One region of the Marinomonas sp. 63XJN7_7_ISO-PGPR-S23-202 genome, then DNA from elsewhere that is predicted to be linked to it. Evidence: predicted binding sites of a transcription regulator. Region 1 holds the regulator's gene; the other holds the start of a gene.
The links. Region 1 encodes LexA, which represses DNA repair genes until DNA is damaged. Its sites were predicted from a motif close to TACTGTNTANNTANACAGTA; they were not measured.
Positions count from the first base shown of each region.

Region 2: recN (DNA repair protein RecN) is a predicted target of LexA. The motif match lies at 13,321-13,340, and genes of this name have one in related genera.

Region 1 covers NZ_CM149677.1:2,718,709-2,734,790, forward strand. Annotated here, with positions in the region: gene AC0VYG_RS12605 (alpha/beta fold hydrolase) at 1-528, opposite strand, end outside; gene AC0VYG_RS12610 (SixA phosphatase family protein) at 616-1,113, opposite strand; gene AC0VYG_RS12615 (DUF4389 domain-containing protein) at 1,100-1,384, opposite strand; gene AC0VYG_RS12620 (NAD(P)H-dependent glycerol-3-phosphate dehydrogenase) at 1,377-2,411, opposite strand; gene AC0VYG_RS12625 (protein adenylyltransferase SelO) at 2,536-3,957, opposite strand; gene AC0VYG_RS12630 (DEAD/DEAH box helicase) at 4,037-5,386, opposite strand; gene dinG (ATP-dependent DNA helicase DinG) at 5,525-7,648, opposite strand; gene lexA (transcriptional repressor LexA) at 7,719-8,342, shown strand; gene AC0VYG_RS12645 (hypothetical protein) at 8,467-8,733, opposite strand; gene AC0VYG_RS12650 (DUF6586 family protein) at 8,736-9,206, opposite strand; gene topA (type I DNA topoisomerase) at 9,203-11,833, opposite strand; gene AC0VYG_RS12660 (DNA topoisomerase I) at 12,023-12,817, shown strand; gene AC0VYG_RS12665 (hypothetical protein) at 12,902-13,387, opposite strand; gene AC0VYG_RS12670 (universal stress protein) at 13,479-13,916, shown strand; gene cysS (cysteine--tRNA ligase) at 14,038-15,420, opposite strand; gene AC0VYG_RS12680 (glutamine--tRNA ligase/YqeY domain fusion protein) at 15,425-16,082, opposite strand, start outside.
Region 2 covers NZ_CM149677.1:4,453,433-4,469,514, forward strand. Annotated here, with positions in the region: gene AC0VYG_RS20490 (efflux RND transporter periplasmic adaptor subunit) at 1-712, shown strand, start outside; gene AC0VYG_RS20495 (DUF2955 domain-containing protein) at 673-1,710, shown strand; gene AC0VYG_RS20500 (TRAP transporter large permease) at 2,494-3,786, opposite strand; gene AC0VYG_RS20505 (TRAP transporter small permease) at 3,870-4,388, opposite strand; gene AC0VYG_RS20510 (TRAP transporter substrate-binding protein) at 4,418-5,434, opposite strand; gene tcuB (tricarballylate utilization 4Fe-4S protein TcuB) at 5,669-6,802, opposite strand; gene tcuA (FAD-dependent tricarballylate dehydrogenase TcuA) at 6,845-8,269, opposite strand; gene AC0VYG_RS20525 (LysR family transcriptional regulator) at 8,397-9,323, opposite strand; gene AC0VYG_RS20530 (hypothetical protein) at 9,995-10,351, shown strand; gene AC0VYG_RS20535 (alpha/beta hydrolase) at 10,477-11,448, opposite strand; gene AC0VYG_RS20540 (hypothetical protein) at 11,461-11,796, opposite strand; gene AC0VYG_RS20545 (LysR family transcriptional regulator) at 11,982-12,926, shown strand; gene recN (DNA repair protein RecN) at 13,368-15,038, shown strand; gene fur (ferric iron uptake transcriptional regulator) at 15,186-15,596, opposite strand; gene AC0VYG_RS20560 (outer membrane protein assembly factor BamE) at 15,666-15,983, shown strand; gene AC0VYG_RS20565 (RnfH family protein) at 15,980-16,082, opposite strand, start outside.

The DNA of each region.
Region 1 (16,082 bases):
GGACAAACTGGTAAAACCATGCATGCGTGCACTGACCATATCATCCAGAGTCTCGTAGCGGGCAAAGCGACCTTCGCGGTGTTTCGCCATACGCTGAATAGCTCGCTGCAACATAGAAACACGCTCCGAGGGCTTCGCTGTCACAGGCCCCATATTATCCAGCACGATCAAGCCACGTACTTTTTCTGGCGCAATCGCTGCAACAATCATCGCGACAGCACCGCCCATACTATGACCGATCAACCAAGTACTTTGATTTGATAAATTCAGAATGGAAACGACATCTAACGCGTAATCCCAAAGATGGTAAAACGACCCCGCCACACGATGATCCGATAACCCATGCCCAGCAAGATCAATCGAGCTATAAGTAAAACCAGACAAATAAGGAGTAAGACGATTAAAACTGGCGGCATTATCCAACCAACCGTGCAAACACAAAACTTTGACTGCCGAAGGATTGGATGACAACGTCTGCAACCCTGCAATTTTAGTGTGGGCTAGATTAAAAACAACGTCACTCCCCATGAAACCTACTCCTTAAAATAACTTTTACATAACACGGCATTCAAAATTATTTAAGAGGCCTTTTCTTCACCTCTAACGACGAACGTCTTACTGAGAGATAAACCAACGAAATTGACAGCACGCCGTAGCAAAAAGCTCCCCTTCAAGGGCGGCTAATGATGCCGTTCCCATTGAAAAGTCATGTGGCAGCGGCCCATCTGCCAACAAATTAACCAACTGATAAGCAAATGGCTGATGGGTCACTAATAAAATAGACTCATAGGGCTGCTCATTTAGCCATAACGCCACATCCAGTGCCTTGCCACTCGGCGTGATCATTGAGCAAGTTTGCCCCTCCAAAGACGTTCCATTGTCGTCGTTAACTTGATTTAACTCCGTCAAAAAATGCTGCGCTGTTTGTTGAGCTCGAACATATGGGCTAACAAAGACAGCGTCCAACTGTTCACCTTTTTTTCGAAACGCGCCAGCTGTCGCAATGACTTCCTCCACTCCACGTGGCGTCAGTTCGCGAAAAGCATCCTTATCAAAACCATGGGCTTGGGCATTACCATGGCGTAGTACATATAAACGTTTAGTTTTGCTCATCAGTATTCACCTTAGGCCAAGGCTGAAAAGGAAAGGGTTTTTCTTCGTCTTCAAACGATAAAAAGCGACATGATTGACGAATAAATATACTGACGCTTTTCAACCAAGCAGATAACATCTCAGCTTTTGAGGAAGTGAGCAATTTAATAGCGCTAACCACTACTATCAGCCCCCCGAACACTGTCAAAGCGATGTTTAAAATAATCCAATACAACACCATATAAATTAATCGTAACCAGAACCCTTGATCGGTATAGCTTGGTTTAGCCATGTTTCGCCTCCTTATCTGTCGCAAACTCGACATCCCATTTTTGCTCACCTGTCATCATTGAGCCAATTAATGTATCCAGTTTAGCACCATCAAATAAAAGCTTGGACAAGCCCACCGCCAATGGCATATACAATTGATGTTTACTTGCTTCTTCGACCACCATACGCAAAGTGTTCACCCCTTCGGCCACCTCACCAATTTCTTCTACAGCAGAATCAAGGGATTGCCCAGATCCGATCGCAAACCCTACTCGATAATTACGGCTTAATGGAGAAGAACAAGTAGCAATCAAATCCCCCATCCCTGCCAATCCTAAAAAGGTCATCGGGTTTGCACCAAAATGCACGGCAAAACGACTCATTTCCGCCAAGCTTCGCGTCATAATCATTGCCATGGTGTTTTCACCCACTTTGAGCGCCTTCGCTAAACCACACACAATGGCATAAATGTTTTTTAACGCCCCTGCCAACTCAACACCAGTACTGTCAGCGTTCTCATACACACGAAATGTCTTTGATTTCAGCAGTTCAATCACGCGAGAACGAACCTTCTCGTCATCACTGGCAATGACTGACCCAGTGATTTGACCCGACGCAATTTCCTTCGCTAAATTGGGTCCACTTAATACACCAATTTGTTGCGTGACTGGATTGCGACGCAGAATATCACTCATCAGTTCAAAACGATTTGGGTTAAAGCCTTTTGTGGTACTAATAAGCATCTTATCAGCCGTTAACAAAGGTGCGATTCGCTCAACCACTTGCTCAAATGATTTAGAAGGAATTGAAACAAAGATGGTATCACTGTCTTTTATCGCTTGTTCTAAGTTGCTGGTCGCCAATAACTCATGGTGCAGTTCCGCGCCGGGAAGATAACGACTGTTTAAGCCCGTCAAGTTAATCTCTTCCACCTGCTGCTCATTACGCATCCACTGACTCACCTGATGGCCATTATTGGCCATAATATTCGCTAAAGCGGTACCAAAACTGCCGCCACCTAATACACAAACAGAGTGCTTTTTTATCATCCTTTTTCCTACAATTTATACGTTTGCCCCTCTCAGACGCTGGATCTACTTTGCGTTGAGAAAGCCAATAATTATATGTTAAGAAGACCTAGCATGATGTCTTAAAGAGTCCACCCTCCTGTTGTTATGAAGAGCAACTCACTTCTAATGATTTGCCCCAGTCTGGCGCTCTTTGTGCCAGCTTTTCATTCTCCACATGCTCATCAAATGGCGCACTTAAGACCGTCAGTAATCGACGAAAAGGCAAATAATCCCCTTCCTCTGCAGCGACAATGGCTTCATGAGCAAGGTAGTTTCTCAATACATATTTGGGGTTGACTTGTTGCATTTGCAAACTGACTTGTTGCCAATTTTCATTTTCCTGCTCACGAGCTTGCTGGTACTGAGTAAGCCATTGAGACATCCGCTCTCTATCAATAACTTCATCAAGGATTATATGGCGGTTATCAGGCATCAATTTGCTCAATAAACGGAAAAAGATACTATAGTCCATTTTCTCTGCGGCCAATATAGAAAACAAACTCGGCAACAGAGTCTCTAAGCGCTCCGTATCATTAACTCCCATCTTCGCCTTCATCAAACTTTCATAATGAGACTGCAGTTCAGGCTCATAATGCTGCAAAATGGCAATCAATTGTTCACGCTCAAGCAGTCGTGAAAAACAACGCATCAAGCAGTTTAAGTTCCACAAGCCGATACTTGGCTGCCTAGAAAACGCATAGCGCCCTTCATAGTCTGAATGGTTACAAATCCAGTCTGGTTCATAATCTTCCATAAAGCCATATGGCCCATAGTCAATGGTTTCGCCAGTAAAAGAAAAATTATCGGTATTCATGACACCGTGCTGAAATCCAACGGCCTGCCACTTAGCAATCATTCTGGCAGTCCGCTTCACCACTTCAATCAGCATATTTTCAAGTGGCGCATCGGTCGCTAAACACTGCGCATAATAATGCTCGAGACAGTAATCAAGTAACGTCTTGAGCTCATCATCTCTACGTTGGTAAAAGAAAAATTCAAAGTGTCCAAAGCGAATATGTCCTTGCGCCGTACGCAATAACATAGCGCCTTTTTCAGGCGTTTCGCGATACACAGGCTGCTCGCTGTCAAACAAGGCCAGAGCACGGGAAGTAGGAACCGATACCCCATGCATTGCTTCACTCGCCAGATACTCACGAATACAAGAACGCAGCACCGCTCGACCATCGCCACGACGAGAATAAGGCGTCGGCCCCGCCCCCTTCATATGAAGATCCTGCAAGAGCCCGCGATCATCACGCACTTCGCCTAACAGAACCCCTCTGCCATCCCCTAACTGAGGAGAAAAGCCGCCAAACTGATGTCCCGCATAAACCATGCTTAAGGCTTGTTCTATTGGCGTTTCACCATTCAAAATAGACTTGGTTTCAGAGGATTTAATGTCAATAGACAGAGAGTGAGCAAGTTCCTGGTTGAATTCAACCAAGCGCTGCTGAAGAAGTGGCTGGATGCGTGTTTTGGCATAAAATGCCTCACCCAAACCTGCAAAGTGGTGCTCTAAGTTCATAGGTACTCACTTGATGAGCCCATCGCAATATGGCATTCGCTATGCGCATATTTCGATGGGCTTTAATGTAAGAAAAGTATTAAAGTGCCGTATTCACCATATATTCACAACGTATACTTTCGCCCACTACCTTTTCAATTTCAGGAATCAAAAAGGCGTCGTCCTCACTGGCAAAGCTGACCGCTTTACCAGTTTCCCCACCACGACCAGTACGACCAATACGGTGCACATAGTCTTCTGGGTCTTCAGGTAAAGCATAGTTAACAACCAATTCGATGTTATCCACGTGAATACCACGCCCGGCGACATCCGTTGCTACTAATACTTGAATAATGCCTTCTTTGAAGTTTTTCAATGTTTTAACACGTTTATCTTGAGCCACTTCACCTGACAGAATCGCACAATTAATATTCGCTTTTCTGAGCTTTTCATAAAGGTCGCGGGTTTCATCACGACGATTTGCGAAAATAATCGTTCTCTGATTGTTGTTACCTTCAATCAACTGCTGCAGAACAGGCCATTTCTGTTCGGCCTCTACAGTATAAATCACTTGATCAATATTCTGGTTTGTCGCTTCTTTTGGCACCACGGATACTTCTTTCGGAAAGAATGTCCACTGGCGCGCTAAAACCTGTATATCTTTTGGGAAAGTCGCACTAAACAACATTGTTTGGCGCTTTTCTTTATGAGGCGTCATGCGAATGATGCTTTTAACATCTGGAATAAAGCCCATCGATAACATGCGGTCTGCTTCATCTAGCACCAAGCATTCCACCTGATTTAACATAACTTTTTTGCTGCGGGCAAAATCCAGCAAACGTCCAGGCGTCGCGACAAGAATATCCACATTTTCGTTTTCTAAAGCCTGTTTCTGCTTTTCATAGCTCATTCCCCCCACCAAAGAAACCACATTCAAATGGCAATTTGACGCTAACTTCACCGCTTCATCGGCAATTTGTAACGCCAATTCACGGGTTGGGGCGATAATCAAACCGCGGGCAAAGTGATTAGCACGCTTTTCTGTTAGCGGATAGTCCAAAAAGTCACTGATCATGGCGATCAAAAAGGCTGCCGTTTTTCCAGTTCCTGTTTGCGCCTGTCCAATAAGGTCATATCCCTTAATGGTCATCGGCAAGGTTTCTGCTTGAATTTCACTACAGTACTCAAAGCCCATTTCTGAGATGGATTTCAATACACGGTCAGGTAAGTTCAAATCATGAAAACGTAATTTGCCTTCTACTTCTGGCACTTGAAATTGATCGATTGACCACACTGAACCGTTATTTTCCATTTTTTCCGCCACTGAAGAAGCTGTTTGTGCAGGCGCACTGTTCGATTTGCTATTTTTGTTCGGGCGCTTATTAGAACGGCGCGGACGCTTAGGTCTTTGTTTTTTCTCTGGAGCGGAGTCTGTTGTTTGGTTTTCCATATTGGAATCTATATTCTTCTATATTTTTGAATTTATGAAACTTTGCGGGGAGTGTACCTAAATGATAGGTTTTTATCACCCCTTGCGTTACTAAGTTACTGGTTTTCGCACCCCGTCATGGGATAAAAAGATGGAAAGCTATACCATGCGATACGGTGGAAGACTATCAATTAACTGTTGCCCATAGCGCTTTGTCCTGAGGCGCTTATCCAGTATATGAATTTCTCCCGAGTCTTTTTCACTCCGTAACAAACGTCCTGTCGCCTGCACCAAGCGTAAAGACGCATCTGGAATAGTAATTTCCATAAAGGGATTCCCACCACGTTTTTGTATCCATTCAGCCAGCGTTGCCTCAACCGGATCATCCGGTACGGCAAAAGGAATTTTGGCAATGTACACAGAGGTCAAATACTTACCTGGCAAATCCACCCCTTCGGCAAAACTCGCCAAACCAAATAGCAAACTGCCCTTACCCTCATCAATCTTGGCCCGGTGAGAATCCAGAATAACCCGTTTAGACTGCTCTCCTTGAGTTAAAAGGATTTCCTGCAATCCAGCAGCAAGCGATTTAGCAACGTCCTCCATTTGACGACGGGAAGAAAACAGCACTAAACTTCCTTTATCGGTATGAACATTCTTATTCAGGTAAGCCACTATCTCTGCAGTATGTTGATCCACACGATTTGGCTCATGCTCCATATTGGGTACCACCAATAGGCCATTATTCTGAAAATCAAACGGGCTTAACACTCGCAAATATTCACTTTCCCGAGGCACCCCTGAGCGCATATTAAAGCGATGGAATTGATTCAGCGCGGTCAGTGTGGCCGATGTGACCACCGCCCCAAAGCACTTATCCCATAATTGTTGGCGTAACGTATTCGCCGCCAGTATCGGCGAACCACCAAGCTCAACATCCTGCTCCATCCCTTGCCCTATCACCATTAACCAACGTGCATTAGGCGGAAAGTTTTGATCATCAACCGTGGAGTATAGACGCCATAACTCAACACATTGCTCCAAACGACCTAAAATCACCCCTAGAATCGGCTGCCAAGTCTCAGCGGTCTCTGAGGTAATTCCCATCCCCTCATTCTGTTTGGTTTTCTTACATTCATCCTGAATGCTTTCGATATTGTTGAACAGCTTCTGGTAGGAGGTCTGCAAACTATAAGCCAACTGGCGCAACTCGTCAGGTATCACACCAAACTCAAAGCGGTGATGATTATTGTCTTGATCCAACCCCAAACCTTGTATGTAAGGCGCCAACCCTTGTTGAGCATACTGAATAAAATTCACAATGCTCTGAATTTGTTGGGGAATTTTCAGCAACAACTGACCCGTTAAGCTAACGGCATCGGTCAACTCCTGTTTCAAATTCACCAAGTTCTTCTCCAACTGGCGAAGCCAAGTGATACTTTGCTGTAAACGCACTTCATGGCGAAAGTGACTAATGGCTTTATCAGGAAGATGATGGCCTTCGTCGAAGACATAGATGGTTTCTTTTGGCGGTGTAAGAATGGCACCACCACCTAGAGATAAATCAGCTAATACAAGGTCGTGGTTGGCAACAATCACATCGGCGACTTCAATTTCAGCCCGCGCTTTAAAAAACGGACAAGCTGAATAATTGGCACAGTTTCTATTCGTGCATTGTTGGTGATCCGTCGTTAAACGACGCCAATCTTGATCTCGGATCAGCCCTTCCCAATTATCTTTATCGCCGTCCCACTCACCCTTTGATAACGCCACATCCATTTCTTGGTACAACACCGTATTCACGTCATCGGCTTGCAAGTGCTGCTCAAACAACCCTGCAAACATGTCTTCCATACCTTGATCTTCCGAGCTTAAAAAACTCTCAAGATTGTTTAGACAGAGATAGCGGCCACGCCCTTTTGCCAAGGTATATTTAAAGCTTAACTCTGTATGAGCCAACAAATTAGGCAATTCTTTGTGCAAAATTTGTTCTTGCAAAGCAACGGTTGCCGTGGAAATGATTAGTTTCAAGCCTCGGGCTTTGGCTATAGGAATAGCCGCCAAACAATAGGACAGAGTCTTCCCGGTCCCTGTTCCAGCTTCAACAACTGCCACGTGCTTTTCGTCTAGTCGGTTACCTTCACTGTCTTGCTTGATATTCCCCAAGGTACGGGCAATTGCGCCGATCATCTGACGCTGACCAACTCGGGGCTTATGCTGTTTTGCTTCCAAAGAAGCACGGTAAGCAAGATGAATTTGTGTTTTTAGTTCGTCTGAAAGCATTTAAATTATTGAGAATCGTTGGTGATGCTGTATATAATAACAGTTACTGTATAAACAACCAGATGGCCCTATGATTAAATTAACCAAAAGACAATCTGACGTACTAGAAACCATTCGCGAATTTATTAGCGAAACCGGCTTTCCTCCAACACGTGCAGAAATCGCAGGTCGCTTAGGCTTTAAATCGCCTAACGCCGCCGAAGAACACCTGAAGGCCCTTGCCAAAAAAGGCGCCATCAAAATGCTCTCTGGTGCATCCCGAGGCATTCAATTAATTGAAGACCCTGTAGAAGCAGCAAATGACGAAGAGCTTGGCTTGCCCGTCATAGGAAAAGTGGCGGCAGGCTTTCCGATTCTCGCACAAGAAAACATTGCATCACATGTGAGCGTTCCACCTAGCATGTTTTCCCCTAAAGCGGATTACTTTTTGTCTGTTTCCGGCACCAGCATGAAAAATATCGGCATTATGGAAGGAGATCTTCTCGCTGTCCATAAAACCACCACTATTCGTAATGGCCAGATAGTCGTTGCCCGCATTGGCGATGAAGTTACCGTTAAACGCTTCTATCAAAAAGGCAGTCAAGTACGCCTACAACCCGAAAATGAGGAGTTTGACGATATTCTTGTTGATCTGGAAAGCGAAGAATTTGCCATCGAAGGCTTATCTGTCGGCGTCATTAGGCAAACAGTTTGATTTAATGCCTTTGCTAATCCAGCACGTATTCTAATGGATAAAAATTAGGCCAACCTAACCATCCATTAAAATACGAGCAAGAAAAATGCGAAGCCATGGCTTCGCATTTTTTGTTTCATTCTGATCAATGTAAGATTTTAGGGCGCATATCCATGTCTTCCAAATACTCAGCGTCATCCCCAAACGCTGACTCGTCAGAATATACAAAGTCTATGCCTGCATGGAACATGCACTTAGCTAATTCAAAATACCTTTCTTTCAAATACGACTTCGTCGTATCGGAAATGACCAAGGTAGCCAGCGGTTCCACACTCTCTCCGTCTTCACTTGCTGGTCTCAATACAATATCGCCATTATCGAGTTCAACAATCTCTAGATAAGATTCTTTCATAATTAATACTCTGATGATTCTTCTCTAAAACGCAACACCAACTCAACAAGCTTTGACAAGTACAAACCAACTGAAGCACCGGCATCCGATCCTTTACCAATTATATTGTCCGAACTCATACCAGAAAACGACGTATAGTGACATTCCAACTGAGCAATGAATGCTTGCTCTAATTGATTCAGCCAAGAGTGGGGTTGTAAAGCAAGATCCGATAACTCACTCAATGTGGGAACCACAACTCCTGTCTCTTTCGCTGCATGTTGTAATTTCAATATATCCAATTCTGATTTCAGACTATAAGCCGTTTTGATCTCTTGTAGCAAACCGTTCAAAGCACTGCGAAGGTGAAACAAAGACGCCCCTTCTAATCCAGCGAGCAACCAAGACTCTTCGCACTGCTGGCTTTGCTGCAAAAAACGTCGTGCTGCGTCTAACTTCTGATTGGTAACGCTTGCTTGACTCGCGTTACTCATTTCTTTTTCTTACCCTCTTCAACAACCCATTTACTACCAACATAATACGCTTTCCAGCCCGTTGGTTTGCCTTCTTCTTCGGTCATCACATACTGCTCTTTCGTTTTGCGACTGTAGCGAATCACCGTAGGACGCCCCTCATTATCCTTAACGGGCGCCGTTTTGAAAAAGTGATATTTAGGATCAATTTGATCCATAAACGGAAGCAGCTCTTTCACTAATGGCGCACGCGTTTCTCGTTTACGAGGAAACTGACTGGCTGCCAGAAATAAACCGGTTGCTCCATCACGCAATACATAATGGTCATCGACTTTGTCACAAGCCAAATCTGGCATGGGAACAGGATCCATTTTTGGTGGCGCTGCCTCACCATTTTTCAATAGCTTACGAGTATTTTTACATTCTTCGTTTGTACACCCAAAGTATTTCCCAAAGCGACCCGTTTTAAGCTGCATTTCGGAGCCACACTTATCACACTCTAGAACAGGGCCATCGTAACCTTTGATTTTAAAGGATCCCTTCTCTACTTCGTACCCAGAACAGGCCGGATTATTACCACAAACATGCAGTTTGCGATGCTCATCCATCAAATAGCTGTCCATGGCCGAACCACAAATTTTACAGCGGCGTTTGCCGATTAAGGCTTTAGATTCCCCTTCCTCATCATCAACGGCAATCGCTTCATCACCACGAACCAGGTTAATCGTGGCCTTACAACGTTCTTTAGGTGGTAACGAGTAACCTGAACAAGACAAGAATACCCCCGTACTCGCTGTACGGATTTGCATGGGACGAGAGCAAGTCGGACACTCAATATCAGTCGGTGTCGGCTCGTTTGGCATCATCCCTTCATCCGGTGATTCCGCTTTGGATAACATACCACTGAAATCTTTATAAAACGCATTCAACGTTTTAATCCAATCTTTCTTACCTTCCGCGATATCATCCAGCTGCTCTTCCATTTCAGCAGTAAAGCTAAAATTCATTAAAGAATGGAAGCTATCCACTAAGCGTTCGGTAACTATATCCCCCATTTTTTCCGCGTAAAAACGACGATTTTCAACCCGTACATAACCACGATCTTGAATCGTTGAAATAATGGAAGCGTAGGTAGAAGGGCGTCCAATACCTCGTTTTTCCAACTCTTTTACCAAACTGGCTTCGCTAAAGCGGGCAATAGGCTTAGTAAAATGCTGCTCCGGCAACAAAGAGTCAAGCGCCAAGGTTTCCCCTTGAGCCACATCTGGTAGGATATTGTCTTCGCCCTTTTTCGCGAACGACTGCATGGCTCGAGTGTAACCATCAAAACGCAAAATACGCCCTTTGGCTTTAAATTCGTATTCGCCGCTCGTTACCGTAACAGAGGTAGAGGTATACAAAGCCGGTGTCATTTGACACGCCATAAATTGACTACGAATTAAGTCATAGAGACGATGGGAGTCTTTTTCCATGCCTTGCAGATCATCAGGTCGTACATTCACATCCGATGGACGGATGGCTTCATGGGCTTCTTGTGCCCCCTCTTTACTGCTGTAACGTAGTGGCTCTTTCGGTAAATATTTATCACCAAAGTTCGATAAAATATATTCTCGTAACGCTTCAACCGCCTCCACACTCAAGTTGGTCGAATCCGTACGCATGTATGTGATGTAACCCGCTTCGTATAAGCGCTGGGCGAGCATCATGGTTTTCTTCACACCAAACCCTAAGCGCGTGCTCGCGGCTTGTTGTAACGTCGAGGTGATAAAGGGTGCAGAAGGCTTACTGCTGGTCGGCCTATCTTCGCGATTGCTAACCTGATAATTCGCGCCATCCAATCGAGCCACATGGGCATCAGACTCTGCCTTACTAACTGGACGATACTCTTTGCCTTGGTACTTTACCGCATCAAACTTAATGGTCTCTTTAGTCGGCGTTTTCAGTAACGCTTGCAACTCCCAGTACTCTTCTGGAACAAAGGCACGAATCTCTTTTTCTCGTTCAACAATCAAGCGAACAGCAACGGACTGAACACGCCCAGCAGATAAACCACGAGCCACTTTTGCCCATAGCAAAGGCGACACCATAAAGCCCACCACACGGTCTAAGAAACGACGCGCTTGCTGTGCATTAACACGGTTAATATCGAGCTCAGAGGGCGTTTCAAACGCTGCTTGAATGGCTTTTTTAGTGATCTCATTAAAGACCACTCGTTTGTAGCGATTGTCATCACCACCTATGGCTTCTCGCAAATGCCACGCAATGGCCTCTCCTTCTCTATCCAAATCCGTCGCCAGATAGATCTGATCGGCATTCTTGGCTAAGCGTTTTAGCTCATCAACCACTTTCTCTTTGCCGGGCAGCACTTCATAATGGGCTTCCCAGTCATTTTCAGGGTCAATGCCCATACGAGCAATAAGCTGCTGTTGTGATTTACGACGCTTATACTCCGCCTTTTCTTCCGGGCTCATCTTGCGCGTCAAAGCCGCTTGCTTAGCACGTTCTTGAGGCGTTGACTTCGCTGTCGTACCAGAAGGCAAATCGCGAATGTGACCCACACTCGACTTAACAACAAAGTCATTGCCTAGGTATTTATTGATGGTTTTCGCCTTAGCTGGCGATTCCACGATAACCAGTGATTTTCCCATTGAACTGTATAAGCCTTCTTTTTGAGTACGTCTGCAAATATTTGTTTTGCGTAAATTAGTCTTCGGGGCGCTGATATTAAGCAAACACCTTTTATATGACAAGCGATCACTGTATTGTTTCGCATATTATCGCTTGCTGAACTGAGTATTTCTTATTTAACATACTGAATTCATTGCTCAAGGACAATCATGGCAACACTTCAAATTCTCACCATTGCTTTTTTAATGATCATAGTCGTTCTGTCTGTTGTCATTGGTTCGCGCGCCCAACAGAAAGAAAAAGAGTTAACAGAACGTCGTTTTAAACAATTACAACTTGCCAATCGAGCAGATCGTGCCGAATACCATTTGCGAGGTATAAAAGATATTAATACGGATACCATCGTGAGCGATGTGCTTTACGATTATTATCTAGACACACTTCGCGAACTTTTACAATATTCTGACGATCCAGAAAAAGTAGAAATACGCATTGCCAAAGCAGAAGAAGATCGTAATGCATTACCTGTTGAATTTAACCCTGAGCCGGAAGCGCTTAGCTTTCAACAAAAGGCCAATTACAAAGAACGCCTGACGAAAACAGCCAAAATGTTACTTTTTCTTCGTCGTCGAGGTCGCATTAGCAACTCTCATTACAAATTATGCTATGACTACCTTCGCTGGCTGAATTTATGGGTCCAGTTAAACCGACAAATGGTGCAAGCCAATAAAAACTTTAATGGCGGCGATTTACGTGTCGCTCAGACCCTCTATGGTGTTATTTTATCCCATATCAAGTCCGACTCCATTGAGCGACCAGAAAAAAAAGCACTACAGAATTACGTTATGGATAAAATGAAGCGCATTATGCAACCTAAGCTAGACGCTATTAAGGATGCCGAAAATCCAGAAGAAGTGTTAAGCAAACTGATTCAAAACATTGAATCAAACAATGATGTGGCCAACATGATCAATAACCAACTGGATGCTGACGGCCACACTTAACTCAGCATTAAGCATTAAGTGTGCTGTCTTTTCGAGCAAGATCATATGCGAACTTGCTCGAAAAAGTCCAGACTTAAGTCTTGTTTAAATCAGGGAAGGCTTTGACAAAGAATGAGCCAGTTTCGCAATCAGTTTGACCGTATCCTCATCCCCTTTCTCCTCATCCCAGTAAACTGACACCCCATCTTTATTGACCTTAATGGCGGTTGCCAAACCGGACAATGCCAGCAAATCCTGCTTATTCTGATCCGTCAAATTCAACTCTTTACTCATCCACCAGCCAGGCTCAACAGGAAGGTATTTCCATACTTCATAAGTGATCAACCAAAGGTCTTCTTCAATCAAATCAAATGGTTTATCTCGAAATAAGCAATAAGCATAAAATTTCTGCATGTCTTTTGACTTATCCCACTTGTCAGGTAGCCCGATTGATGTAAGCTGGACAGTAAGTTTTAATTGTCTCGCATTCATCCGCAACTCTCCCAAACGACGCTCTCGTTTGCTAGGGAGAATCCATGAGGCAGCCCCTATAATGGATAATGTAATAAAAATAATGATCGCTAATTTCATATACTTTGCTCGTTACATATAGACTAAAATAAATAGAAACTGATATTCGCATTTAAGCACTTAAAATCAGCACCCAAACTGGAGGTATCCTATGCTGTACAAAAAAATACTACTTGCCATAGATTTAACTGACGAGAGCATTAAAGTCGCCAACAAAGCAGCCGAACTGTCTAAGGCCATGGGAGCCGAACTCATCATTGTACACGTTATTGAGTCTCTCAATTACGCCTATGGAGGCGATGTCCCGATTGACATCACAGATATACAAAATCAACTTAAAGACACAGCAAAAGAACGCATGTCAGTCTTGGAAAGCCAAATCGATGTACCAGTGAAAGAAACCTGTGTCACTCAGGGTGGCATCGAAAGCGAAATCCACCGTATTGCAGAGGAAAAAGAAGTCGACGTTATTGTTGTTGGTAGTCACGGGCGTCATGGCTTAGCTCTTTTACTAGGCTCGACCGCTAATGGCGTACTTCACGGTGCACCATGTGATGTGTTGGCAGTTCGCGTTCACCGTAGCGAATAATATTTCCAACCAACCACACTTGGGTTGCTCCCAGTAAAAAGGCGATGCTAATAAAAAACATCGCCTTTTTATCTAACATCGCCTTTTTATCTATCAGATATCACAAAAAAGCATCAAACCACTAATGGCGTGTCCACGTTGTCCCTTCGCGACTATCCAACAGCTCAATGCCTTGTCGTGCTAACTCATCACGAATCTCATCACTGCGAGCAAAGTTTTTATCTTTGCGGGCTTGTGCACGTTCATCGATCAAAGCTTGTATTGCGGCCTCATCTAACCCTTCTGAAACAGTACTGTTTTGTAAGAAATACTCAGGATCCTGACCAAGCAGCCCAAGCAAATCCGCTAATGCTCGTAATTCCGCCGCTAACTTAGGTGCCATTGTCGGCGCTTCCGTTTTGGCTTTATTCAATTCACGCACCAACTCAAACAAAACAGAAACCGCCACCGCCGTATTAAAATCGTCTTTCATCGCACTTTCAAAGCGCTCAGTGAACTCTGTCGGCTCGTAAGAGTTAGCAACCGATTGCTGACGCAGCGCTGTGTAAAGGCGTTCCAGTGCCACTTTTGCTTCCTGCAAACTTTGATCCGAATAATCAATTGGGCTGCGGTATTGGCTCGACACCATTAAGTAGCGAATAACTTCTGGATTAAATTTTGCTAACACATCGCGAACCGTGAAGAAATTACCCAATGACTTAGACATTTTCTCATTGTTCACACGCACGGCGCCACAATGCATCCAGTAGTTAACATAATCCTTACCCGTCGCGGCTTCAGACTGAGCAATTTCGTTTTCATGGTGAGGAAATTTAAGGTCAGGTCCGCCCCCATGGATATCAAAATGACTGCCAAGGCAACTCGTTGACATGGCAGAACATTCAATATGCCAACCAGGACGACCTTTCCCCCATGGAGAATCCCAAGCAACCTCACCTTCTTTAGCGGACTTCCACAAAACAAAATCGGCAGGATGCTCTTTCGCTGCCTCCACTTCAATACGAGCACCGGCCAGCATATCTTCAAGCTTACGATTGTTTAGCTTTCCGTAATCTTTGAATTTAGCCGCACGATAGTACACGTCACCGGAAGCACCCTGATAAGCAAAACCTTTCTCAACTAAGACGCTTACCATATCAATGATTTCTTGCATGAACTCTGTGGCTTTGGGCTCACGATCAGGCATTTTATTTCCCAATGCCAGCTCATCTTCACGCTGAGCCGCAATCATGCGTTCAGTCAATGCCTGAGTCGACTCATTATTCTCTTCCGCACGCTTGATAATCTTGTCATCGACATCCGTAATATTACGAATATAGGTCAAATCATAACCAAGGTGACGAATAAAACGTGAGATAACATCAAAGGAAATCATCGCACGAGCATGCCCAATGTGACAGAAGTCATACACGGTATTGCCACAGACATACATACCGACTTTACCTTCGACAATGGGTTTGAAAATTTCTTTTTTGCCCGTTAGGGTATTATAAATCTTCAACATGCTCTTACTTTCCTTTTGCTTCGATTTTCGCCCAAGAATCACGTAACGTTACAGTACGGTTAAAGACCATACCCTCTTCTTTCAAATCGCGACAAAAATACCCTTCACGCTCGAACTGAAAACCTTGACCTTTCTGCGCAGAAACAAGAGACGGTTCCACTTTTGCGTTAGTTAATACGGTCAATGACTCAGGGTTGATAAAATCTAAAAAGCTTTTGTCTTCATAATTTGCATCGGGGGCCTCATTAATAAACAAACGGTCGTACAAATTCACCGTTGCATCAACAGCGTGTTTTGCACTCACCCAATGAATCACCCCTTTTGGTTTATAGCCTTCCGGATTCACCCCTAGGGTGTTCTCATCGTAGCGACATAGCAGCTCAACCACCTCACCCGCTTCGTTTTTGATGGCCTCATCACAGGTGATCACATAACCACCACGCAGACGAACCGCACCATCCAACGTTAAGCGTTTCCACTTGCGAGGGGGCACTTCCGCAAAGTCCGCTGCATCAATATACAAATTTTTGCTGAACGGCACCTCGCGAGTACCAGCTTCTTCATTTTTCGGATGATTACTAACCGTGAAGATTTCTTCTTTGTCTTCTGGGTAGTTGGTTAACGTTACCTTGATGGGATTCAAAACCGCCATAGCACGGTTA
Region 2 (16,082 bases), 1.7 Mb from region 1:
TAGCGCTGGACAAACCTTATTTCAACTAGATCCCAGTCAATATCAGCTGGCTGTCAACAAAGCCCGAGCCAACCTACATCAAGCACAAAGCCAATGGCAGCAAACTAAGCTGTACTTAAAACGAATAGCAACCTTGAATAAATCGTCTTTGACCAGCAAAGAAAAATTGGATGAAGCCACAGCCAACGAGCAAAGCGCGGCGGCTAACGTGCAAGCGGCACAAGCCACTTTACAGATAGCACAACGCAATCTAGACCACACCAAGGTTATCACCGCTGAACCTGGCGTAGTGACGAATTTAGCCTATCAAGTTGGCATGTATGTCACACCGTCTTCAACGCTGGTACACATTATTAACCGGAAAAAATTTTGGCTCGCCGCCGATTTTACCGAAAAAGGTTTACCCGTTTTAACCCCCAATCGTGAAGTCAACATTGTCTTTGATGCCTATCCCGATCGCGTGTTTCACGGTCATATTAGCTCCATTGACCCAGCAATATTAGCGGGAGCTGAAAGCGCCACTTCACTTGCGCAAGTCGATAGTGAAACTCGCTGGATTCGCCCACAACAACAAATCCGCGTACGCATTCAGGTAGATAATGCCCCCTCTCCTCTGGTGGCAGGTAGCCGAGCCAGTATCATGGTGCGTGATAAGGATCATATTTCCGATATTTGGATGACGATATTGAGCTGGATGAGGTACGTCTATTAATGTACGAGCTGATTCGTAAAACGCTAATCATTGTACTGTGCTTGATGCTGAGTAAAATGCTGCATTTAAATGTCAGCGTCTATGTGGTGCTCTTCGCCATTGTCGTGGCGACCACCAGCTTTTCTAAACATTTAACACACCTATTACAACGTTTAATTCCTTCTGTGGCGGCAGCAGTGGGGGCCGTGTTTGTAAACCAGCTCTTTGCTGACCACCCCTTTATTATCTGGACCTGCTGCATCGTGTATTTTGATCATGTGCGCCGTCATGCGGATAACAATCTACGGATTCGCATGGCTACCTTGCCTTTATTCATGATCATTTTTATTACCACCTATAGCAACAGCTCCGGGTACATTTTAGCCATTCCGAACATTATTCGCGACGTGGTACTAAGCGCCTTTTTAGCTGCATTAGTCGCCAGTTTGGTCAATCATCTGATGCCAGTGAAAGCACAACCTCCCAAGCCCGTCGTTGTCCCCCAACCCGTCTATGGAACGGATCGCCTAAAAATGCTGATATTGGTTGGGGGCGGCTTGGCCTTCATCATGATCAATGAAGTCACCAGCGCCGTATTTTGCCTCGTGCCTTTGATCACCTCTGCCATGCAACCAACGCACGCGCACATGAAACAACATGCGATTGAAAAGATTCTCGCCCAAGTCGGAGGCTGTAGCTTGGCGGTCATCGCCTCGCTGATCTATTCCGGTACCGAGGTGGATGTATACACCTATTTTGTTGTCTCCTTCCTATTGGTGTATTTGATTTTATATTGGAGTCACTATTCTGAAGCGGGAGACAGAGCGATTCACGCAGACGCACTAATGGGCTTTTTGATTCCCTATCAACTTTATGTGGCAAAAAACGGTAACGATTTTGGCTTACATTCGATTGCCCTACGTGCCGTGGAACTGATCATCGCCTTACTGATCATTTATATATTGGCTCATTGGCTAAACCGCCTTGGGCAAGATAAAAAATCACAAACCTCAACCTAAGCAAAGCCACCTTTTTACGGTGGCTATCCTTAAGTGAATGTCAGCCACTTATCCTATCGTCAGAACAGTCTTCTAGGATTATCCTTTCGCCATTGAATAGGATCGTAACCGTGCACAGCTTGGTACTTAGCAGCTTGTCGTCGGATAAACTTGCCCCATAAAGAGGAAGAAAAATAAAAGCATGACCAAGTGACTGCTATAAGATTCACACTGCCCAGATAGTATATAGAAGGATAATATATGTCAGGATTTAAACTACTAAATTTGATAATAGCAAAGATCATCAGAATAATAGAAAGAAAACTCACACCAACCATTAACCAACGAGCCCAATTAAAATAGCGAAGCATTAAAATGAAAAATGTTTGGAGTACTAAGATATAAACAATCATTCCATATACAATCAACTTCATATGTTCGTCTGTCGCTTCGACGCCTACAACAAGCAGTACAAAAAAACTGACAAAACACAGCCAATAGTCCATAGAAAGCTGGAGATACAGAACAAAAGCATAATTTTTAAAAGCCTCTTCCTAATAGATAACACTAATGGCTATTTGATTACCTTTTGAGAGCCTTTTACCCCTCTTGAACAATTCCTCCTTTTGCACTTGAGTACAGGGTCAGAAAGGATGCAATACTCTGTCTAATTTGATAAAAAGTCGCTTGTTTGACTTCTTTAGCGCTATATAAGTACATTTTTTGACTCTTTAGCCGACCCTGAATGATAAAAAGAAATGACTAAGACGATAAGACGACCTAGTAGGTCGTCTAAAGTCGTATTTAATTTTTTGAAAGGCTTGGTAGCCATATAGCGATATCAGGAAATATCATAATTAGAGTCAAACCTAACAATCCCATCATGGCGTAAGGAAAGGCGCCAACCAGTACATCTTTAATGGTGTAATCTTCACAGATGGCTTTAACCACAAATAGGTTCATGCCAACAGGTGGCGTCACGGCACCGATTTCCATATTGATAACCAGAATCACGCCAAACCAGACAAGGTTGATATCCAATGCTTGCAGTGCTGGTAACAGAATGGGGACCGTGACAAGAATCGCTGCGGCCGCATCCATAAACATACCCAGTATTAAGTAAAGGATGTTGATTAAGATTAAAAACTGAATGGCGGATAAATTCAGTGAGTCTATCCATTGCGCCACGTCTTGAGGCACTTGCAGAAGTGACAGAGTGTTACCAAATACGGATGCCCCTGCGATTAACATCAGTATCATGGCGCTGGTTTCGACACTGGCCATGGTGGCTTGCCAGAAGAGTTTAAGTGATAAACTGCGTTTGACGAATATGGTCAGTAATAGGGCATAGATCACTCCGACACCAGCGGCTTCTGTTGGGGTGAATAGTCCCGTATAGATCCCGCCCAGCACCACTGGAATCAATAACAAGCTGGCAATCATATCGAAGGTGATAGGGGCTTTCGCCTCTGCCGATTGCTCGCTATTTGTAGGGTTAATGGGATGCTTACGCATGGCATAGATGGAATAGAGCGAAAACAATCCAGCCAACATTAGGCCGGGAATAATACCTGCTAAAAACAACTGGTTAACAGAGCTATTGGTGACTAATGAATAGAGAATGAATGAAATGCTTGGCGGTATCAAAATCCCTAATGTACCCGATACGGCAACACAGCCTGCACTGAGCCGTTTTGGGTAACCACGTTCACGCATCTCTGGAATACTAATCGAACCAATAGTCGCAGCAGTGGCTGTGGATGAGCCTGAAATCGCGGCAAATATAGTACTGGCTAACGTGGCAGCGATGGCAAGACCACCTGGAAGTTTTCTTGTTATGCGATGAGCAAAGCTGAATAAGTCTTTCCCTGCTCCTCCCTTGAGCATGAGCTGGCCCATGTAGATATAGAGCGGAATGGCAATAATAACAAAAGAGTTGAGGTCACTGTAGGCCGTTTGTGTGAGCGCGTTAATGCCAGGCCCAACACCAATGGTTATCATGTAACCGAGCATACCACTAATAAGTAGTGATACGGAGATTGGCAACCCCAGAATCATGAGTACGGCCAAGGCACAGATAGTGATCGTAAAGGTCATTGATGAGTTCCAATAAATATTAATTAATCGAGACTTTTTTCACGAAGTCGCGAATTTATGAAACATGTGTCGTAGCAATGTTTCTAATCGGTTTGGCTGATATCCAGTATGAACTTATGCAATTCTGCCACTGCCCAGACACCGGCTCCCAAAGGAATAGCGGCTTTAGCAATCCATACTGGCCACTGAACCACATCTAAAGTGATTTCTTGCATGGTGAAGCTGTTTAATGCCTGCAAAAAGCCAGCGTATGACATAAAGCACAAAAAGCTAAATAGGATTAAAAAACGCAGAATGATCAGTAGTTTTCCTCGTCCGATTATATTTTCTAGGGCAATACCTGCTGTTACATGATGGCGGCCCATTGCCGTCGCAACGGCCCCCGTAAAGGCCAGCCAAATTAAGCAAAATAAATCAAGATCGTAAGTCCAAGAGTTGTCTATGTTCATCATGCGTAGGACGATACCGGCAATGATGGACATGGATAATAAGATGAGGGATAGGGCCGCGATGGTGCTGACTAATTTAGCCAGCCCTCCCGTTAGATCCCTTACCCATTTGACCAAACGGCCAAATGGGGATGTTTCAGTTGTATGTGTCATTGAATATACCTAGAAGAAAAGGAGGCGTGTTACTTGCTGTAGGGTTTTAGGTCATCGAGAATTTTCTGACCAGTTGCCCCTGTTTCTTTAAGATACAATTTACGTTCCATGACGCCAGCGGTTTCTTTCCAAGGCGTTAACTGCTTGCCAGTTAATTGCGTGACGTGGTTGCCTTTAGATTTCAGGAACTTGATATCATTAGTAAATTCATTTTCAATGTCTTGAACGGCTGCTTTTTCGGATGCCTTGGCCGCTTTGGTGATCAGATCACGCTGTTGTTGGGTTAGCCCTTTCCACCATTTGAGGTTGACTTGAACAGGGTAAACCAAAGGAACATAGTGAATAGCGGTAACGTATTTGCCTACTTCGTACCATTTACGTGACGTGATGGTAGATAGGCCCGATGTGGCGCCATCTAAAGCGCCTCGTTGCATGGAGGTATAGACTTCACTGGAGTCCATGGCAACGGGAGTGGCGCCTTGGCTCTTAAGGAACATAGCAGAAAGGCTACCTTCTGAGCGCATTCTTAAGCCTTTAAGATCTGCCGGCTTGATGATCGCTCTTTTGCTGTTTACATAAGATGTAGCATAACCGTAGAAGCCCCAAGCAACAACGTGAACGCCGTGCTTTTCTAAAATAGCATCAACATCTTTACCCAGTTTACCGTGTAATACTTTTAGTAGTGTTGTCGCATTTGGAGCGAGGAAAGGAATGGTATCCCACTGTAGCGCTGGCGCGTATTTAGACCACCAGTGCATGGCATTAATGCCCATATTAGCCGTATTATTTGCTAAACCATTGGCGATGTTAGAGGCTTTGAGGAGAGAGCCTGAAGGATAGGTAAGCACTTTAATGCTACCATGGCTCATTTCTTTGATGTTTTTTGCAATGGTTTCTGCTTGATTAGCCGTAGCAGTATGCGGTGGCATATACCATGCAAACCGCACGGTTAAATCGGATGCGAAAGCACTCGTTGAAGTCAATCCTAAAATAGATATTACAGCAATAGACATGCTTAATAAAAGTTTAAGGTATTTATTTATCATGGCGAACTCCTTTTTATTATTTTCTTTTAGCTTATTGCAATAGATCATACTAAATTAATTATTAGTACCACCGAGTTTTTAATTAGAATTTGAATGTCATTATCAATAATCCCATTACCTTCTATTATAAATATCACACATTTCTTAAATTACAGTTCCAGACATTTTTTATGTCCAGCATTAGTTTTTTCATTACTTTTATGTACGATAATCACTGTTATTTAGTTATAGTTTTTATTGTTTGGCTTTTTTCTCTTTAAAACGCTCAAGATATGACTTGAAAAGTGCGGCACTACGATAGAAACCATGTGCGAATTTGCTGTATGGCATTGTTAGGAAGAAGGCCATGACAAAGCCAAGATGCAGCGCAAGCATGAGTGGCATCAAGGTGGTTTCTCTGACGCAAAGCAGCAATAAGCCAGTCAAGCTAATCATGAATAGCAGAACGATAAAGGCACGATCCATGGGACGCTGAGCTTGGTCCCCATGATCGGGATGTCGCTTATAATTTAAGTAAAGTAGCCCAGCAGGCCCCACCAGTAAGCCTAAGCCACCGATGATTCCCAGCATGACGGGTAAACTGAAGACAGGGTATGGCGCTTCCCACCCAATATAGTGGTAAAGAGTCGCCACTGAGGTGGCTGCAAAGCAGAGCATGAAGCCATAAAAGGTCAAGTGATGGAAACGGCGACGAGATAATGTGTAGGCATCATCTTCATTATTACACCCTTGTCCATGGCCTCCATCTAAGTACTTAAGTGTTAAGGCCGCTTTACCAGCTTGTAGCATGGCAGGTAAAGGTTCTTGCTGTCGTTTCTCCTCTTTTGGCGTCACTTTTCGCCAGAAATGAACGACTCCCACTAACAATGCCAGAATAGAAAAAACAAACACTGAGCCAAACAGGGCAACTAGGGTGTTATGTGAGAATATATGGTAAAAATTTCCCCCTTCAATTTTTGTGAAGAGGTTGCCTTGTATTAACAAGGTGAGAATCAGAAAAAGGCAGAGTGCCAACCCACTGGACAGGGCGAGAGTCACGCCATTGCGCTGGTATAGCGCGCCTAGTTTTTTGGGCCAAGCGAAGTCTATATAGGTTTGCAGACGTACTTTGGCCATAGCTCGAGGTATATTGACATCAAATTCATGTGGCGCCGCGTATTGGCAAGCATGCAAACAAGCTCCGCAGTTATGGCACAAATTGGCTAGATAATGAATATCGGCTTTATTAAACTCCAAGCGCTGTGTCATGGCAGGGAAAACAGCACAAAAGCCCTCACAGTAGCGACAGGCATTACAGATTTGCATCTGTCGGTTGACGTCTTCTTCGGCGGTGTTTAATAGCGGAATCAGGTTACTTTCGGCGCTCATGATAAATTCTCTTATTCTCTATTAGTCATGTATTCAGGCAATCTAAACGGGCTGTCTGTCCAAGCAGGATAAGGCTGCATTGTGGCCTGCGATGCGGCCAAAAGCGGTACCAATCGACATACCAACACCTGCGGTATAACCCTTACCAAGTACGTTTCCAGCCATCATCTCCCCTGCGACAAACAGGTTTTTGCTCGGTTGATTAGCAAAACGTACGGCTGCGGTTGCATCCGTCTTGAGCCCTAGATAAGTGAACGTCACTCCCGGCCTGAGGGCATAGCCATAAAACGGTGGCGTATCGATAGGACGAGCCCAGTGAGTTTTGGCGGGTGAGATTCCTTCTGTCGCACAATCATCCAATTTCGTATGATCGAAAGAACCGGAGCGGCAGGCTTTATTGTAGCGTTGAAGAGTGCGCAAGAAGGTCTCGCGGGGAAGTTCTAGTTGATCAGCGAGTTGTTCTAATGAATCGGCTTTACTACCGGGAAACACTGGTGGCATGAAGTGACCAACCGCTTTACTGTCTATGATTGAGAAACCTATTTGCTCTGGCTGTTGGGCCACTAGGCGCCCCCATATTGCATAACGCTTAGGCCAGAAATCTTCTCCCTCGTCGTAGAAACGCGCACCCTCTTTATTCACCACAACACCGAGGGATACACAGTCAATACGTGTACAGATGCCGCCATCGTATAAAGGAGCACGAGCATCAATGGCGACCATATGAGCTTGCGTTGGGTCTCCTATGCGGTCAGCGCCGAGGCTGAGCATGCGTTTGAGTAATGTTCCGGTATTGAAACGAGTACCACGAATCAAAAAGTTATCGGACGGGTATTCACCCCGTTCATTTTGCCCCCAAGCTTCGCGTAACCAATCTCGATTGGATTCGAATCCACCCGCAGCTAACACGCAGCTTTTGGCTTCGATACGTTCCGCCGCAAAGTGGACACCATTTACTTGGCGCTCAGGAATCAATGCGGCGACAAACCGTCCATCTTTGATTTCTAAATCTTCAACAGGGGTTTCATATCGGATTTGCACACCTAACCGCTCAGCGCTTCGATAGTAGGCGTTGACCAGAGCTTTTCCGCCCCCCATAAAAAACGCATTAGTCCGTGCGACATGCAGAGCACCTGAAAGAGGCGGTTGAAAATGAACACCGTGTTGACGCATCCAATCCCGACAGGTGGACGATTCTCGGATCACCAATCGAGCCAGCTCTTCGTTGGTCTTGCCGTCCGTCACCTTCAGCAGGTCTTGCCAGAATTCTTCTTCTGGATAGGCGTCAACCAGTACATCTTGGGGGGCATCGTGCATGCACCTTAGGTTTCGGGTGTGCTGAGAGTTACCACCCCGCCACTCACGTGGTGAAGCCTCAAGCAACAAGACGCTAGCCCCCGCTTCACGGGCCATCAGGGCGGAACACAGAGCGGCGTTACCACCGCCAATAACCAGAACATCGATCATAAGCTCTCCTATTACATGAGAAGCAGCATAGCTTTTCAGTATCGGAGAAATACTATTGTGCGAAAGCCGTCATCGACAGTGCGGTTTTGCAGGTAGGTATTTAGAAAAATTAAACCCCATTTTCATGCTAACCGATCCAGTTTGCTCCAGACCAGATACCGCTATTCACTAAGTCTTTGGCCACCTTGATAATGGTTGCACGAGCCGCCAGCGCACTCGGAGAAAGGTCATCGTCTGGTAAACTGACCAGATAGTTTCGACGAATTAATTGGTTATCTTCAATGCGACGGATAGATAATCCGTTTTTACCAAAGCGAGCGGCAGCCGCTCCGGGTTGAATGGTTGCCCCAAAGCCTTGGTGAACCGTGTCCATTAGAAGCGTAAGCCCATCAATTTCCATAATGATATTGGGGTGAATATTGTGTCGCTCAAAAGCAGCCATCAAACTGGTTCGCAATCCATGTTGCCCACTTGGCATGATCAGCTTTATATCCGCTAAATTTTTGATATGTACGGGAGACAAGGCACCAGATGCATTTAAGTCTTCTGGTGAAGAGATGAGGAATAACTCTTCATCGAGTAACGCTTTTGTACTCCAACGATGAACCGTCTCTTTATGAAATAATATTGCCAAATCTAGCTGTCGCGTATTCAGCATATTTTCTAAATGTCCAGATAACATCTCTATTATATGAAGATGGATATGAGGATAATTCTCTCGCATTGCGCGAATTAAAGGGAGAGCAAGAACGGTAGCCGTCGTCGGTGGCATGCCGATACTGACATAGCCACTGGTTCGCTCTTTTTGAGCCGCCATGGCTGCCTGCTCTGCTTGCCTTATAGCAAGTTGAGCATGATGCATAAATGCAATGCCTGCACTCGTCGGAAGAGCCCCCGTTGATGTCCTGTTAAGTAGCCGTGTGGCCAGTTCGTTTTCCAATTTTGATATTTGCTGACTTAACGCAGAAGTACCGACGTCCAACTCAAGGGCGGCCTTACCTAAACTGCCGCATTCAACGACCTTTAAAAAGTACCTAAACTGTCGAAGTTCCATCGCTCTTTCACCTTTGTTTTTATGTTTTGAAGCTTGTTTATTCCTTCTGTCGTTCGGAGAGTTTTCTTCTCTTGCAGGATCAACAATCAACTACTTCAAAGCACTTAGAAAACATCTATCCGCTGAACGTAAGCCTTTCCAGCATATTTGTTCACCATTTGCTGCAATTGAAAATGAAAACGCTTTAAAGTCGACCTTTCAGCTACTTTCAGTTTTAGCAGCTAAAGACAGACAATTTTACCACACTAAAGTCAACGAGTTAGAAGTAAGTCATTGGGTTTTGTCTTCGCCTCCACACCACTTGCCTACACTCTGATTGCATTAGATTACTGACTTGATGTAATTTTAACGAAGACAAAACGCCGCTGTAACCCGCTATAGATGGGGACTAAAAACACGGGGGAAATGAAATTAAAACGAAGAAAAATAACTTAAAAGACATCAAAACTTACTAAAACATAGTGGTAAACCGTTCTGCTGATAAACGCCTACATTTAAAAAAAGCGCAGCCTAACATTCGAGCATGCTAAAAAATTTATAGATAAATAATCTTCTTCAGGTTATCAGACTATTTGAAGGATATGTAACCACAGTTGATGTGGCTATAGCGCAATAAGCAATTACCAGCTAAAGTTAGACAGCATACTTCTGATTTTGGCTAAGCAAACTGAATGCATAAAGAGAATTTAAAACTAAGCGCATCACAGCTACTGATCATTCTTGATAACGCAGCGCTTTACGGCATTCACAGCGTCAAACAACTGCATTTTTTTATCGATGTAGCCATGAGCATTGAGTCCCAAACAGATCGACCAACTTTAATGCAACTTTCTCATGCAGATGATGGATACGATCCAGAGTATAAGCGAGTTCAATCCATTTTTTTGAAGCTTTCATCCGGTTCAAAAAGCCGAGATAGGGACGGCCTAGAACTCCTAACATTCCTTGATCAGGGCAAAAACAAACGAATAATCCTGACAAAGAAAGGCGCAGACCTATGGAAAGCTATTAAAGTCTTGATTGGATAGGAATGGTAAATGACTGGAATTCATAAAAAACCTTTTTTAACTAGACATTAATGCTAATGGGTGCCTAGTAAAGTCTGAGAAGTCCAGTTCCATCCAAAATCAGAAGAAAAATTTAATTCATTGACCTAACAAGACATACAGGATTGGATCCAATGATAGATATGATGAGCAACTTCATCAGAATTGGTATCCATCATTGGCACATGTGAATTACCATAGATTCCCAGTTTAGGGAGATCAATGACTTTTACATTACCACCGGTGCCTTTCAGCTCCGCTACGTATTGGTCAACTTGTTTCCTATACCCTTGCCAAGTAACCGATCTATCAATGTAATCTCCCCACACAAACAAATGAGGTACCTGATTGGCAAGTCCTAACTTGTCAGGTGCTGATGCAGGTTCAACAACGACCACTCCTAGAAATAGACCAGGACGTTTGGCAACAGCTTCAAGTGCAAAATTTCCGCCTTGGCTATGAGCTACTAGCCACACAGGACCTATTTTCTCTAATGCTGAGTAATATGCCTCTAATGTAATAGATGCATGATCCGTCCAGCGCGGCACAAATTGTGAACAGAAATGGTCGAGACTATTTAACGGGAATTTTAGTCCCTCATATCCTTGACTTGGATCTGCATCACTTGAGTAGTGATCACTTTTACCGAATCTAAATAGTTCCCATGCTTCATTTCGCGTTCTGAAAATGGGGGCTGTATCGTATATTTCTGGATAAGGAGACCACCCCGCTCGCCCTCGTTCAACTGCATCACATACATATGTATCAAACCCTCTACGCAAAAAATACATTTGCCAGCCAGGTCGACCGTCTGGAGTAGTCTCCCAAGTCACTCCTGTCATCGCTCCACCATGCCAAAACATAATTGGACTATTACATTTCGGCTGAACTTGACGAACATATTGGACATAAATTTGCCCCGTTACATAGTCGCCGTTAAGATCGACTAAGCGAGCTTCCGCATTTCTTGCGACCTGTACTTTACGAGCTGGCTGCCCAGCCAGTGTAACTATTTTGCCACCTGAAAAAAAACTACCAATTTCAGCTAGATTGAGAGAATTTAACTCATTGTTACCCATAATATTTCCCCTTCACTCAACATCACGAGCGTAAAGTGTTGTTTGATCAATTGAAAACGCGCGGATTCTAATCCCAGTTGGAGAGACCTGCCTAAATACACTGACAACTTGATCCATCGCTTCTTCTACAACAATGGATTGTCGATATTCAGTTGCCCTAAATTGCATATCTACATAAACAGGTAGAGGACTTACAAAAGTAGAACTCAAGAGCACTATCTGACATTTAGCAGGATTAGCATGCAAAACTTCTCGCATCATTCTCTCTAGCCCTTCCTGAATAAATTCCTGATTTTCTCGAATAGTTCCATCAAGCGTTTCTGCATAAAAAATTTTAATAACAGGCATACCTATCTCCTACCCATAAACTAATGCCGTGGTTAAGATACTTGCAGCAAGTAACCCAGCAAAAAAACGTTTCATATTTATCTCCTGTTTTTATATTTATTCGATATGTCATTTAATTCTAATTTCACTAATGTATTATTAAAAATAATCTTTTATGCTAGTAGACATTATAATTGGTGATACCTATGTTTAGATCAAAAGATATCGCACTTCTGCACGACTTCGTTGCGGTATGTGAAGCTGGGAACATGACTCGAGCTGCTCAAACCTTAAATACAACTCAATCAGCTATCACTCAACGTGTGCAACGATTAGAATCAGCACTCAAAACAAAGCTCGTTAAAAGACACTCTAGGGGAATCATTCCAACTGAACAGGGGAAAATTCTTCTTCGCTATGCAACTAGGGTAAATTCGCTTATAGAAGATGCTGTTGCCGAAATCTCAGCATGGGAAGGTTCTCCTGTTGGTGCAGTCTCCATAGGACTCCCACCATCGGTGTCGTCAGTTTTGATAAGCCCACTGATTTCAGCCGTCAAAGAGAGGCTACCAGGGGTTGAGCTAACGGTTGCAGAAGCTTTTTCTGGGTACTTAGAAGGCTGGCTTCAGAATGACGAAATCGATTTTGCTTTCCTGTTTAATCAGGTAAGAAATGACCAACTTAACCTAACAGATATACTTTATGAAGATCTTTATTTGATCAGTAATACTGCGTTAGCAAAGGATATGCCTCGGGAACTTGAGATCAGAGATTTAGAAGGGATTCCATTTGTTGCTCCTAGTCGAAGACATGGCCTAAGGACTGAGGTTCAGAGTGAAGCGGTACGCCAAGGTGTTGAACTAAACGTTGTTCTTGAAATTGATGCTGGGCATCAGTTAATTAAGCAAATAGAGCTAGGTGTAGGTGTCGCTGTGTTAGCTCGTTCATCGGTTATGTCTGAACTAGAATCTGGAATTCTAGTAGCCAAACCAATCATAAAACCCAAATTTACTCGAACTGTATCCCTAGCTGTAATGCAGCAAAAATCGGACTCATTTCTACTCAACCGCGTCAAAGAAGTTATACTAGAAGTAGTTTATGAATTAATTGCGTCGGAACAGTGGCTTGGAGAGAAAATTATTCACTCCTAATTGAACTTTTATGGACTCTGAAGCTGAAATTATAGACATCCAAGTGCACCAGATGCCTAGATCCATCAGTTATATTAAGAAAACTAAGATGGCAATACTAAGGCTAAATATTTTTATAGCCGAAGCGCTATCGGATAGCTGGACATAAAATACAAAAGAGCCAAGAGTTCAGGCGTGCTTTTGGCTCTTTTAAGTTAAAAAAGTTTTAACACTTCCCTGTTTAGTCACCTTCAAATTTTGCTACCGAAGACAAAGCGCTTTAAACGCCTAAAATCAACGTTTTAGCGGTAGTCAGCCGTGTTTTGTCTTCGCTCTAAAAAGTTTGTCTTCGTTTTAATTTCATCAAATCATTACAAAAATTAAATCCCTGCCCACTTGTCAAAAAACAAACAAATACTGTATAAATAACCATATAAATATTTTCCTTTTGTGGAGCCGACTATGCTAACAAGCATCGCTATTTCCAATTTTGCTATTGTTGAGTCTCTTGAGTTGGAGTTTAAAAAAGGCATGACGGTGATTTCTGGCGAAACAGGTGCTGGGAAATCCATCATGGTGGATGCGTTGTCGTTGTGTTTGGGCGATAGAACCGATGCGGCCGTCGTGCGCCACGGGGAAAAGAAAGCGGATATTTCCGCGACCTTTGACATTACAGAATACCCACATGTTTATGAATGGCTGGAAGAAAGAGATTTAGAGAACGATCAACACTGCATTCTACGCCGTGTGATCAGCAAAGAAGGTCGCTCTAAAGCCTACATCAATGGTCGTCCTTGCACCCTTGGTGATTTAAAAGAGGTCGGCAGTTATTTGGTCGATATTCATGGTCAGCATGAGCATCAATCGTTATTAAAGAAAAGCGCACAGCGCAAGCAGTTAGACGAGTACGGTCAGCTTACCGAGCTTGCTAAGCAAGTGAGCCAGCAATACAGCACATGGCGCCAACTTAAAGAGGAACTTTCTTTATTACAAAACCGCTCGGCTGAGCAGGATGCGAAAATTCAGTTATTGTCTTATCAGTCTCAAGAGCTGGAACAACTGGATTTAAAAGAAGGCGAGATCGAGGCGTTGGAAAACGAGCAGGCATTTCTGTCGAATATCGCCGACTCCCAATACAAAGCCTATCAAGCCAGCGGGATTTTGGTGGACAGCGACGAAGGTAACGTTTGCTCTTTGCTGAACCAGGCACTCAACAGTGCTGGCCAAATTCGTCCGGCCACAAAAGCGCTAGAAGATGCGTTGGAGATGATGAACGCGGCCTTAATTCAAGCTCAAGAAGCCGCAGACAGCCTCCATCACTACCAAGACACCTTAGAACAAGACCCTGAACGACTCAGTGACATCGAACAGCGCTTGTCTGATATATATGACACGGCACGCAAGCATCGGGTATTACCTGAGGCCTTGATTGCACTACGAGCGTCTGTAGATGCCGAACTTGCAACATTGCAAGGCGGTGAAGAAAGCCTTGACCATCTTAAAGAAAAAGAAGAACGCGCTTATGAGTCACTCACCGCGCTGGCAACCACGCTGACCGAAAAACGCATTGCCGCCAAAGACAAGTTAGCCAAACAAGTGGAAGAGCAAATACACGGCCTTGGCATGCCCCATGCGCGCTTCTTTATCGATTGCCAGCCACTGAATCAAGTGACGGCCCATGGCTTTGAAGAAATCGAATATATGATTGCCTCTAACCCAGGACAACCCGCTCAACCACTACGTAAAGTCGCGTCAGGCGGTGAGCTGTCACGTATTAGTTTGGGGATTCAAGTCGTTACCGCCCATACGTCCATCATTCCGACGCTGGTCTTTGATGAAGTCGATGTGGGGATCAGTGGCGGTATTGCCGAAGTGGTCGGTCGCATGTTGCGTTCTGTTGGACAACGCGGACAAGTTTTCTGCGTCACCCACTTAGCGCAAGTAGCAGCACAAGGCAACCAACATCTACGCGTCAGCAAAAAAGTGGCAGACGATGCGACCTCATCACAAGTTTCACAATTGAAAGATCAGGACCGCACTCAAGAAATTGCCCGTTTGCTGGGCGGTTTAGAACTGACCGAGCAAACCCTTGCCCATGCAAGAGAAATGCTGGGGAATGTTCAACTGCAATAACAAAAAAGGCTGACCAATGCAGCAATGAAATACTGCCTTGGTCGGCCTTTAAATATCGAAATACACGTTTAAAAACAGTCCATTTCCACATTGTCTTGCCACACCCTCATATCCCAACCATAGACAAGCCAGAAAACGAAGGTATTGTTATTTTTTCTTAGGACGAACGTACATGATCAAGCTGTGATCTTCGATATCAAAGCCATACTCTTCCGCAATTTCGTGTTGACGCTTCTCAATCACAGGGTCGACAAATTCAATGACTTTACCTGTTTCTAGGCAAATCATGTGATCGTGATGATCTCCTTTCGCCAATTCAAACACAGCCGTGCCCGCTTCAAAGTGATGACGCATTACCAAACCTGCGGTTTCAAATTGTGTTAGTACACGGTACACCGTGGCAAGGCCCACATCTTCACCATGATCGAGCAGGGTACGGTAAACATCATCGGCACTTAAATGATGGTCTCCGGCGTTCTCTAAAATTTGTAAAATTTTGACTCTAGGCAGAGTCACTTTGAGTCCAACTTTTTTTAGTTCTTGATTTTCACTGGTCATGAGGCATTCTCTATTCGATCTTGTTAATAATTACTTTATCATTAGCACACCCGAATTAGGATGTTATCAATGAAAAAATCAATTTTAGTTATATGCGCCTTATTTTCACTCAGCGCATGCAGTTTATTTCCGCCGCCATATAGAGTGCCAGTAGCGCAAGGCAACATCGTCACAAAGGATCAGGTAACCCAGCTCAAAGTGGGTATGACAGAGTCCCAAGTGCTTTACCTTCTTGGTACGCCATTGCTTCGCGATACGTTCAAACCCAATATATGGCATTACTTGTACACCACCAAATACGCAACACCGGAGACCCCCAAAAGTGCTGCGCCTAAGCTAACGCTTATTTTTAAAGATGGCACGTTAATCAAAATACAAAACGACTAACTGTTTTTCGCGGCTCGGTTGGCTCTAGCTTGTTTAGGGTCAACTTTGAGCTCGCGATAAATCTCTACACGTTCTCCCTCTTTTAACGCTTGCTCGTCG